2 regions of the Ruegeria sp. AM7 genome follow, and region 2 is predicted to be linked to the other one. Evidence: riboswitches for the same ligand, from Rfam matches in the RefSeq annotation. Region 2 holds a riboswitch; the other holds the start of a gene.
The links. Region 2 has a riboswitch for cobalamin ahead of ACR3EG_RS07445 (CbtB domain-containing protein). Riboswitches for the same ligand answer to the same signal wherever they lie in the genome.
Positions count from the first base shown of each region.

Region 1: another riboswitch for cobalamin. It lies ahead of ACR3EG_RS17200 (hypothetical protein); the one in region 2 lies ahead of ACR3EG_RS07445 (CbtB domain-containing protein).

Region 1 is NZ_JBQFJE010000003.1:2,643,323-2,648,175, reverse strand. It holds gene ACR3EG_RS17210 (DNA polymerase III subunit gamma/tau) at 1-1,268, opposite strand, end outside; gene ACR3EG_RS17205 (protein-tyrosine phosphatase family protein) at 1,402-1,890, shown strand; gene ACR3EG_RS17200 (hypothetical protein) at 1,892-2,299, opposite strand; cobalamin riboswitch at 2,382-2,601, opposite strand; gene ACR3EG_RS17195 (alpha/beta hydrolase family protein) at 2,738-3,595, shown strand; RNA gene ffs (signal recognition particle sRNA small type) at 3,635-3,733, opposite strand; gene ACR3EG_RS17185 (bifunctional 2',3'-cyclic-nucleotide 2'-phosphodiesterase/3'-nucleotidase) at 3,773-4,853, opposite strand, start outside.
Region 2 is NZ_JBQFJE010000003.1:747,226-752,078, reverse strand. It holds gene cobA (uroporphyrinogen-III C-methyltransferase) at 1-487, shown strand, start outside; gene cobF (precorrin-6A synthase (deacetylating)) at 480-1,223, shown strand; cobalamin riboswitch at 1,267-1,471, shown strand; gene ACR3EG_RS07445 (CbtB domain-containing protein) at 1,508-1,678, shown strand; gene ACR3EG_RS07440 (CbtA family protein) at 1,683-2,381, shown strand; gene ACR3EG_RS07435 (hypothetical protein) at 2,447-2,941, shown strand; gene ACR3EG_RS07430 (DUF1636 family protein) at 2,938-3,294, opposite strand; gene ACR3EG_RS07425 (DUF302 domain-containing protein) at 3,422-3,880, shown strand; gene ACR3EG_RS07420 (thiamine pyrophosphate-binding protein) at 3,959-4,853, shown strand, end outside.

The sequences.
Region 1 (4,853 bases), 1.9 Mb from region 2:
CCGCCTCGGACTGGTGGGGCATAGGCAGAGGCCACCGGGGCCTGCGCGGCGTGTGTTGGCGCGGGCATTCCACCGCTGGGTCCGGCGTTGGGCGGTGGGGGAGGCGCATCCTGTAGCCGTTTGATCAACTCTTCGGGGCTGGGCAGGTCGGCAACATGGGTCAGGCGGATCACGGCCATCTCGGCGGCCATCATGGCGTTAGGCGCGGCTGAGACCTCTTCCAGCGCCTTCAGCAACATCTGCCACATGCGGGTCAGAACGCGCATCGGCAGGGCCTCGGCCATTTGCTGACCTCGGGCGCGTTCGTCAGGGGAAACGGTCGGGTCTTCGGCGGCATCCGGGGTGATTTTAACCACCGAGACCCAATGGGTGATCTCGGCCAGATCGCGCAGCACGGCCAGCGGGTCGGCCCCTTCGGCATATTGCGCGCCAAGTTCGGTCAGCGCTCCGGCAGCGTCGCCGCGCAGGATCATGTCCATCAGGTCCAGCACCCGGCCCCGGTCGGCCAGACCCAGCATGGCGCGCACCTGATCGGCGCTGGTTTCGCCGGCGCCGTGTGAAATCGCCTGATCCAGCAGAGAGGTCGCATCCCGCGCCGAACCTTCGGCCGCGCGGGTGATCAGCGCGATCGCGTCTTCGGCGATCTGAGCGCCCTCGGCATCGGCGATCTTGCGCAGCAGGCCGATCATGTCCTCGGGCTCGATCCGGCGCAGGTCAAAGCGCTGACAGCGGGACAGGACCGTTACGGGTACTTTGCGAATCTCGGTGGTGGCAAAGATAAACTTCACATGCTCGGGCGGTTCCTCAAGCGTCTTGAGCAGCGCGTTGAAGGCGCTGGTCGAGAGCATGTGAACTTCGTCGATGATGTAGATCTTGTAGCGGGCCGAGGCCGCGCGGTAGCGGACGCTGTCGATGATCTCGCGAATATCGTTCACACCGGTCCGGCTGGCGGCGTCCATCTCCATCACGTCGACATGGCGACCTTCCATGATCGCCACACAATGTTCGCACTGGCCGCAGGGTTCGGTCGTGGGTTTGCCCTCGCCATCAGGGCCGATGCAGTTCATGCCCTTGGCGATGATCCGGGCCGTGGTGGTTTTGCCGGTGCCGCGAATGCCGGTCATGATAAAGGCCTGCGCTATCCGATCCGCCTCGAACGCGTTTTTCAACGTGCGCACCATAGCGTCCTGACCGACCAGATCGGCAAAGGTTTCCGGGCGGTATTTACGGGCAAGAACCTGATAGGCGGGGCTGGGCGTGTCGGTCATATCTGCTCTGTCGGATTCGGGTTCCGATGCAGCGTAGAGACCCCCGCCGCCCGCGTCCACCGCCGCCTTGGGGGAAATTCGGTTTGCAGGTCAGTTTGCACGGCATAGAAGCTATGTGAAAAGGAGGGCGGGGATGGAGCCATTTGCAATTCACGCGGTCGCGGTCGGGGCTGGTTATGTCGCGCTGGCGCCGCTGCCGGGGCGCGCGGGGGAATATGCGCGGGATTTGGATGTTATCCGCCGCTGGCGGCCCGATCTTGTGATCTCAATGACCACAAGCTCCGAGATGGCGAAGGCCGGGGCGGGAACACTGGGGGATGACCTGCGGGCCGAGGGCATAAGCTGGACGCACCTGCCGATTGTGGATTTTGGCGCGCCGTCGCCGGACACCGAGGCCGCGTGGCCCCGGATCAGCCAGTCTGCCGCGCATATTCTAGCGCGTGGAGGGCGGGTGCTGGTGCATTGCCGGGGCGGGTGCGGGCGGTCGGGGATGATCGCCCTGCGGCTGATGGTAGAACAAGGTATGGCACCCGACGCGGCGTTGCGTCGCTTGCGCTTCGTGCGGCCCTGTGCGGTTGAAACCGATGGGCAGATGCGCTGGGCCAGCCGCGCGCCGGGCTGAGCTACAGCGCCAGATGCTGCTGGGGCTGTGCTGGTTGCGCCGGGGCCAGCTCTGACACTTCAAGCATGGCACAGGGCGGCGCAGGCAACAGGCCGGTCGGACGGGCCGCAGCATCGGGGCCGAACAGCATATCCGCATAACCGTCCAACGCGTCCAGCGAGGCGTCCGTGCTGGTGCCGCAGAAGATGCGAATTTGATCTTTCTGGGCGCGGAATCGGGCGATGCAGCCCTGTGGGCAATGGCCCAGCTCTCCGCTGCCGTCCAACGCGAACTCGTCCGACGTGGCTGGTACTGCGGTTTCCATCGCTTGCACAACAGCTCGTGCCATCTGCGCCAGAGCCGGGCAGGTCTTGCCGGTTTTCTGACATAGGGTTGCACTGAATTGGTGCGTTTTTGTCTTCCAGATCATAATGCGCCCTCCGCGCGGGGAACGGGGCATGGATCAGGTGTGACAGCGCGCTGACAATCCCGCCCGGACACCCCGCCCGAGTTACAGTTTTGCTTTGATGGCAGGTCTCCTGACTTGCGGGTCATCGCGTTGCCGACCTTCCCAGCCTTGCGGGCCAGTGGTATTTAGGCATTGCTTACCGCTTACAGTTGCGGGGGCAGTCGCGGCATTGGATCGTTCCGGCATGACCGGGCAGAACCGCACCGTGTTCCCTTTTCATCCTGTCCCGACACGGGACAAGAACCATCACGCCATCGCTAGCGGCTGAGCGGGCTTTGAGTCAAGCGGGCGCGCGCGCAAAGTGGACGTTTGGTCATCTTGATGCGCCCTTGACTCAGCCCGGCCAAAGAAGTGGGGATAAGGGGTGAACCGAACAGTTCAGATCAGGTGAGCAACGCTATGCTGGATGATACACCCCCCGTCCTGACCGAGGATTTTCGGTTTTCTGCCGGTTCGGCAATGCTGTCGGCGCGCCTGTACCGGCCCGTGACTGATCCCAAAGTCGCCGTGGTTATACATGGTGCGACCGGTGTCCCGAGGGATTACTATCAGCATTTCGCACATTGGCTGGCAGCGGATCAGAGGATCGCCTGCCTGACCTACGACTATCGCGACTTTGGCCACTCACTAACCGGACCACTGCAGGAATCGCGGGTAAAGATGGCGGATTGGGCGCTGACCGACATGCCTGCCGCCAGAGCGGAAATGCGCCAGCGTTACCCACACGCAGAACACTGGAGCATAGGGCACTCGGTCGGAGGGATGTTGGGGCCAATACAACCTGATATCGACCATATAGATCGCATGATCTGTGTGTGTTCGGGGCTGGTGACAATCAGTGATCACCCTTGGCCTTATCGCGCGCTGGCGTCCTTGTTCTGGTATGGACATGTTCCGCTGGCGGTAAAAACAGTTGGATACCTGCCAGGAAAAGCAGTGGGATTTGGGGCCGACCTGCCTGCATCGGTTTATTGGCAGTGGCGCAAGTGGTGCACGGCACCCCAAAATTATCTGCCTGAAATCGGAAAAACGCTGCCAGCTGCAACCTGGGCAGACAAAGGCAAACCGGTCGATCTGTTCACTTTCGAGGACGACCAGATGGTTCCGCCCGAAGCCGTTTGGCGGTTGGCAGATCTGTACGGCTCCAGCGCTCGGCGTCATATGCTGTCACCGCAGGAATTCGGACTGAAGGACATTGGCCATATCGGCGCGTTCGCGCGTCGCAACGCGTCCCTATGGCCGCGCTTGATTGCATAAGTGCTGGGCGTCTAAACCGGTCAAAACTGCGGAGGAATGAAGTGAGAGGTTGGACATCGACCCAAGCGGGGCTCGTTGTGGCTGCTTCCTTCCGGACCTGACCAGGTTGGCGAGGCGCTCGCCCGCGCCAACCTCTCACCGGTGGATATAGGCATTTGGTTCATGCTTGGCAACCCGTCAGAGGGAGAGCTGAATGTTCAGGAAACCTTTCGCATCCGGACCGATGACTTTGGCGCGATAGCGTGCCAGTTCTTCCAGATGTTGGTCCGCGGCCGCTCCGGTTTTCACAAGCGCATGGGCACCGGGTATAGGTGACAACCGAAAAGGCTGGGGCGCCTCTTCCAACGGGTCCATCGGTAAGACGCCCGACAGGTAATCCCGTACAATATGTTGAATCGGAAGGACTGGCAGAGGAATTCGGGTCGCGTTTTCGGCAAACGGGAAGTTCCCGCCTCCGTTGGCACGGTAGTTGTTCAACGCGACAACAAAGCGCTGATTTGCGTCGATAGGGCGGCCATTGAACCGCAATTCGCGAACCCGATGGCTGTCGGGGTGAAGTATTGCGCCACCTGCGTCGAACCGCGCCGGATAGGCAAGGTCGAGCGCGTAAGTCAGCCCGTGTAGCACGTCAAAATTATGCCCGGCACGATTCGCATCCACAAGGTCGGATTGTTTACCCGGGCGCATCTGATTCAGCACGCCAGCGGACATTTCCAGCCAGTCCTTGATTTCAGTGCCCGAGACAATGACGGCCTGCATCTCATTCGGAAATACGTTCAGGTCGGCAACATGGCGCGTACATATCTGCCCGGGTGGGATATCGGTGAAAAACCGAGGCCCTGCACGACCGCCGAATTTCGACGGCGCAACTGCCGACAAGACGGGTAGCCCTGCATAGGCAGTTCCCTGCATATGCTGCCGCAATGCTGCAGCTTGCGCGGCAGCCACAAGCGCCAGACCGCGATCCCAGGCGCAAAAGCTGAAATAGCTGTGCAGATGATGCGACGTGTGTCCAACGGGCGTGTTGCACCGCGCGCGAGTTTCGCGGTGCGCCTTGGCAAAAATTCGCGACAGTTCGGGGTCTTCCGGAACCTCAGTGCCAACAAAGTCGGGTGCGATTGCCTTCAGGTGTGAACGGTGCGTTTCTACATGCCATTTTCCGTCGTCACCGAGTGTCATCGTCAGGTCAATCACACCAAGATGCGACCCTGCACTGCCCGGCATGACAACCGGCTTGCCGTGCACTTGACCTTTGGCA
Region 2 (4,853 bases):
GCGGGTCGTGCGGTTGAAATCCGGCGATGGCGGTATGTTCGGGCGTCTGGAAGAAGAACTAGTGGCCCTGCGCGCGGCCGGGATCGCGTATGAGATCATCCCCGGCATCCCCTCGGCCGTGGCGGCAGCGGCGGCGGCGGGCATCCCGCTGACCCGCAGGCTGACCGCGCGGCGGGTCCAGTTTGTCACTGGTCATGATGTCAGCGGCAAACTGCCCGAGGACCTGAACCTGCCCGCTTTGGCCGACCCGGATGCGACCACCGTCGTCTTCATGGGCAAGCGGACTTTTCCTCTGCTGGTCGAAACGCTGAACGCCCACGGTCTGCCGCTGGAGACACCAGCACTAATGGCCGAATCCGTCTCGACCCCCGAACAAAAGCTGCATCGCAGTACTGTAGGCGCGCTGTCCGAAAAACTGGCGGACGAGATAGGCACCGCCCCGGCGCTGATCCTTTATGGCCCGCTGGCAGAGTTTGACGATGTTTGACCTGACCTTGATCGGCATCGGCACCGGAAACCCTGACCACGTGACTTTTCAGGGCGCGCAGGCGATCCGCGCGGCGGATCTGATCCTGATCCCCCGCAAGGGCGAGAATAAGGCCGATCTGGCCGGGCTGCGCGAAAAGATCATTGCGCAGGTGACCGACACGCCGCCGCAGATCGCCTATTTCGACATCCCCAAGCGCCGCTCGGAAGACGGGTATCTGCGCGGGGTGGACGAATGGCACGACACAATTGCGCTGCGCTGGCGCGAGGCGATTGCCGCCCATCCCGGTGCACAGCACGTGGCGCTGCTGATCTGGGGCGATCCGTCGCTATACGACAGCTCACTGCGAATCGCGGCGCGGTTGGACCCTCAACCGACGACGCGGGTGATCCCTGGCATCACAGCGCTGCAGGCGTTGACAGCGGCCCACGCGATTCCGATCAACGAACTGGGTGCACCCTACATCGTGACCACGGGGCGGCGGATTCGCGACGAAGGGTGGCCGGACGGTGCATCAAACGTGGCGGTCATGTTGGATGGTGAGTGCTCGTTCCAACATCTTCAGATGGCAGATTATGACATCTGGTGGGGGGCTTACGTGGGCATGACTGAAGAAATCCTGATCAACGGCCCTCTGACCGGTGTTGCACAGTCGATTCTGGACACCCGCGCCGCTGCGCGCGCTGATCATGGGTGGATCATGGATATTTATCTTCTCAAAAAGCGCGTGATCTGACCTAAAACGTCGCAAATGACGATTGCGCTGCAGCAGATGTAACGGCTAAATGAACCTGTCTGGTCCTGTCGGCAATACCGGCAAGCTAAGAGGGAATGTGGTGAGACCGCGCGCGATCGAATCCACAGCCGCCCCCGCGACTGTAAGCGGTGAGCCCTGTTCAACCAGCCACTCCTGAGTTTCAGGGGGAAGGCGAACAGAGGCATCGACCCGCGAGCCAGGAGACCTGCCAGGCACGAATGAAAACACCAACCGTCGGGTGCGACGGTAAAGGAGAACTAAAAATGGCAACTCAAGCAACGACCGCATCGACCTCACGCGTTGGTATCCTTCCGGTTATGTTCGCTGTGGTTCTGGGCCTTGGCGTCGTCACGCTGACCGGCCACGTTCAGGCCGCGGCCCTGCATGACGCAGCCCACGATGTGCGCCACGCGACCGGCTTCCCCTGCCACTAAACCCATGTTTAGCCGTATCCTGACCAGCGCGTTGTTCGCTGGTGCTGCAGCGGGGCTGATTGCCGCCTTGCTGCAGTTGGTCTTTGTGCAACCTGTGTTGCTGCACGCGGAACTGTATGAATCAGGCGAATTGGTCCATTTCGGCGGTGACGTCGTAAGTGCTCACCCCGAGCTGCCGGGAATGTTCTCGGACCTGTTCCGCGATGCGCTGAGCGTCATTTTCACGATGCTTATCTATACCGGTTATGCGCTGATGATGATTGCGCTGATGTCCGTGGCTGAGGGCAACGGCCACAAGATTGACGGGCGCACCGGCGTTTTGTGGGGGCTTGCGGGGTTCATTGCCGTGCACCTCGCACCCGGATTCTCGCTCGCGCCAGAAGTGCCCGGCGTGGCAGCAGCCGATGTCGCTGCGCGTCAGATCTGGTGGTTTGCGACCGTCGCCGCAGCAGGCGTTGCCATGTGGCTGATTGCCTTTGGCGGCACCCTGATTAGCTATGTGATCGCAGCCGCCTTGCTGTTGGCCCCACATCTGATCGGCGCGCCCGAGCCGGACGTGTTCACCGGCCCCGTTCCGACCGAGATCGGAGCGCTGTTTGCCGCACGCGCCTTTGGCATCGGACTGGTAGCCTGGGTTCTGGTCGGGGCATTCGCCGGATACTTCTGGCGACATGAAAGTCAGCGTGCCGAAGCTGCGGCCTGACCAGCACGCCTATAAACACGCCGAGACCAGCTCGGCGTGTTTCTACTACCATCAAGGAACATAAAATGGCACGCTCACTTGCCTTATTTGCAATCGGCATAGTTTTTGGCAGTGGTGCAGGATTTGTGGTTGCGGCTGCAAATGGCGTCACTTTCGACGGCCATGACCATGGCGATCCTGCACATCACAGTTCGTCTCACGCCGAGGCAGCCGCACACGATCATTCGACTGCCATCAACCTGCCTGCTGGTGCTGATGCTCCGGGGGTTGAGATCACCCTGACCCCCGACCCCATGGCGGGCTGGAACCTGCATGTTGTGCCGCAGAACTTTCAGTTCTCGCCACAAAATGCCTCAAAGCCAGATGTCGACGGCGAGGGGCATGCACATGTCTACGTGAATGGTCAGAAACTGGCCCGGCTGTACGGTAACTGGATGCATATCGACCAACTGCCGCAGGGCGAGGTCGAAGTCTCGGTCTCGCTGAACGCAAACAGCCACAGCCCTTTGATGGTCGACAATGTGCCGGTCAGCGCTGCAGTCGTGGTACAGGTAGACTAAAGCGCCGGGATACGCGCCCGCAGACACATCCGGAGCCGCCCGCAAGGCCGGGCGTCTTCGATCCAGCCCTTGGGGCTTTCCAGATAGGTCCGGCAGGTCGCCACGATATCATCGGCGTCCGAAGCGACATCGACCCCTGAAAACACATATGACGCCCCGCCATCGGCCTGCAGCGCAATGGCCACGGGTTCAGAGCATCCACTGAAACAGGCGTGCTGATCGACCGAAACCTGCCCCTCAATCCCCGCTTGGGTCAGGGCGGATTCGACAGCTTTGACCTCAGCCCCGTAATCGCGGGCACCGGCACAGGACGAACATATCAACAGGCGCATCTGATCCAATTCGGACCTCATCGGGTGGCATTTGCCTGTTTCTGGGGGTTTCCGGCCAAAGGCGCAATTGGGAAAACGCACAAGATTGTGAGTGCGCCCTGTCCCGCTTTCTGGCATCACAGTCTCAACCCCGTAACAGGAGGCCCTGATGAAAGCCCTTTGGACTGCGATAGCCCTGATAGCGACCCCTGCTTTGGCAGACGAGCCTCTTTCGGGCTGGGCCAGCTATGCAACCGACAAAAGTTATGAAGCGTTGGTTGCCGACACCAAGGATGCCATCAAGGCCAATGGTCTGATCGTGGTCACGCAGGCAGGCCCGACCAAGGCCGCCGCATCGCGCGGGATCACCATCCCCGGCAATCGGGTTATCGGGGCCTTCAACAACGACTATGCGGTGCGCGTGCTGGAAACCTCGGTGAACGCGATGATCGAGGCGCCGATCCGCTTTTATGTCACCGAGAATGAGGACGGCACCGCCACCCTGTCCTACAAGACTCCCAGTTTTGTCTTCGCGCCCTACGTTTCTGAGGGCGGAGCCTCCCTGCGTGAGATCGCCGAGGAACTGGATGGCAAGTTTCAGGCTGTGGCTGAAGCAGCAGTCAAATAGTCACACTGGCGTGATCCGCCTTGCGTCCGGGGCCTTCCTCCGCAATCTGCTGTGAAACAGTTTTTCGGAGCATGACTTATGCAAGACCTCTCGCCCCGCGCAGCGGACCTTCTGGCCCAACGTTTGTACGAGGCCGGATGTCGCCACGCCTTTGGAATGCCCGGTGGTGAGGTTCTGACCCTTGTCGATGCGCTGGAACAGGCCGGGATCACCTTTCATCTGACCAAGCATGAAAACGCCGCCGGTTTCATGGCCGAGGCCGTGCATCACCGCGATGGCGCGCCTGCCATTCTGGTCGCCACCCTTGGCCCCGGTGCGATGAACGGGATCAACGTGGTCGCCAATGCCTTGCAAGACCGGGTGCCGATGATCGTGCTGACCGGCTGCGTCGATGCGGATGAGGCGCTGACCTATACCCATCAGGTGATGGATCACGCGCAGGTCTATCGCTCGATCACCAAAGGGACGTTTACACTGACCGCCAAAGGCGCAGACATTATTGCCGATAAGGCGGTTACGTTGGCCAATCAGCCGCGCCCCGGTCCCGTGCATATCGACGTGCCGATCTCGGTCGCGGATACCCGCGTGTCGGGGGTGAAACCGCGCCGCCGCGCGAAGATCGCCACTGTATCCCCTGCGGGCGACTGCGTCGAGAAAGCCCGCCGATGGGTGTCGCAGGCCGAACGGCCCATCGCAATTGTCGGGCTGGATATTCTCTATGACGACTCGCGCAACGTGGTGCAGGCATTTCTGGAGCATTTCGACATCCCCTTCGTGACGACATACAAGGCCAAGGGCGTCGTGCCTGAGGATCATCCTCTGTGCCTAGGTGGCGCGGGCCTTTCGCCGCTGGCTGACAAACATCTGGTTCCGCTGATCGAACAGGCTGATCTGGTGCTGTGTCTGGGCTATGACCCGATCGAAATGCGCCCCGGCTGGCGTGAGATCTGGGACCCAGCGGAAAAGCGCGTGA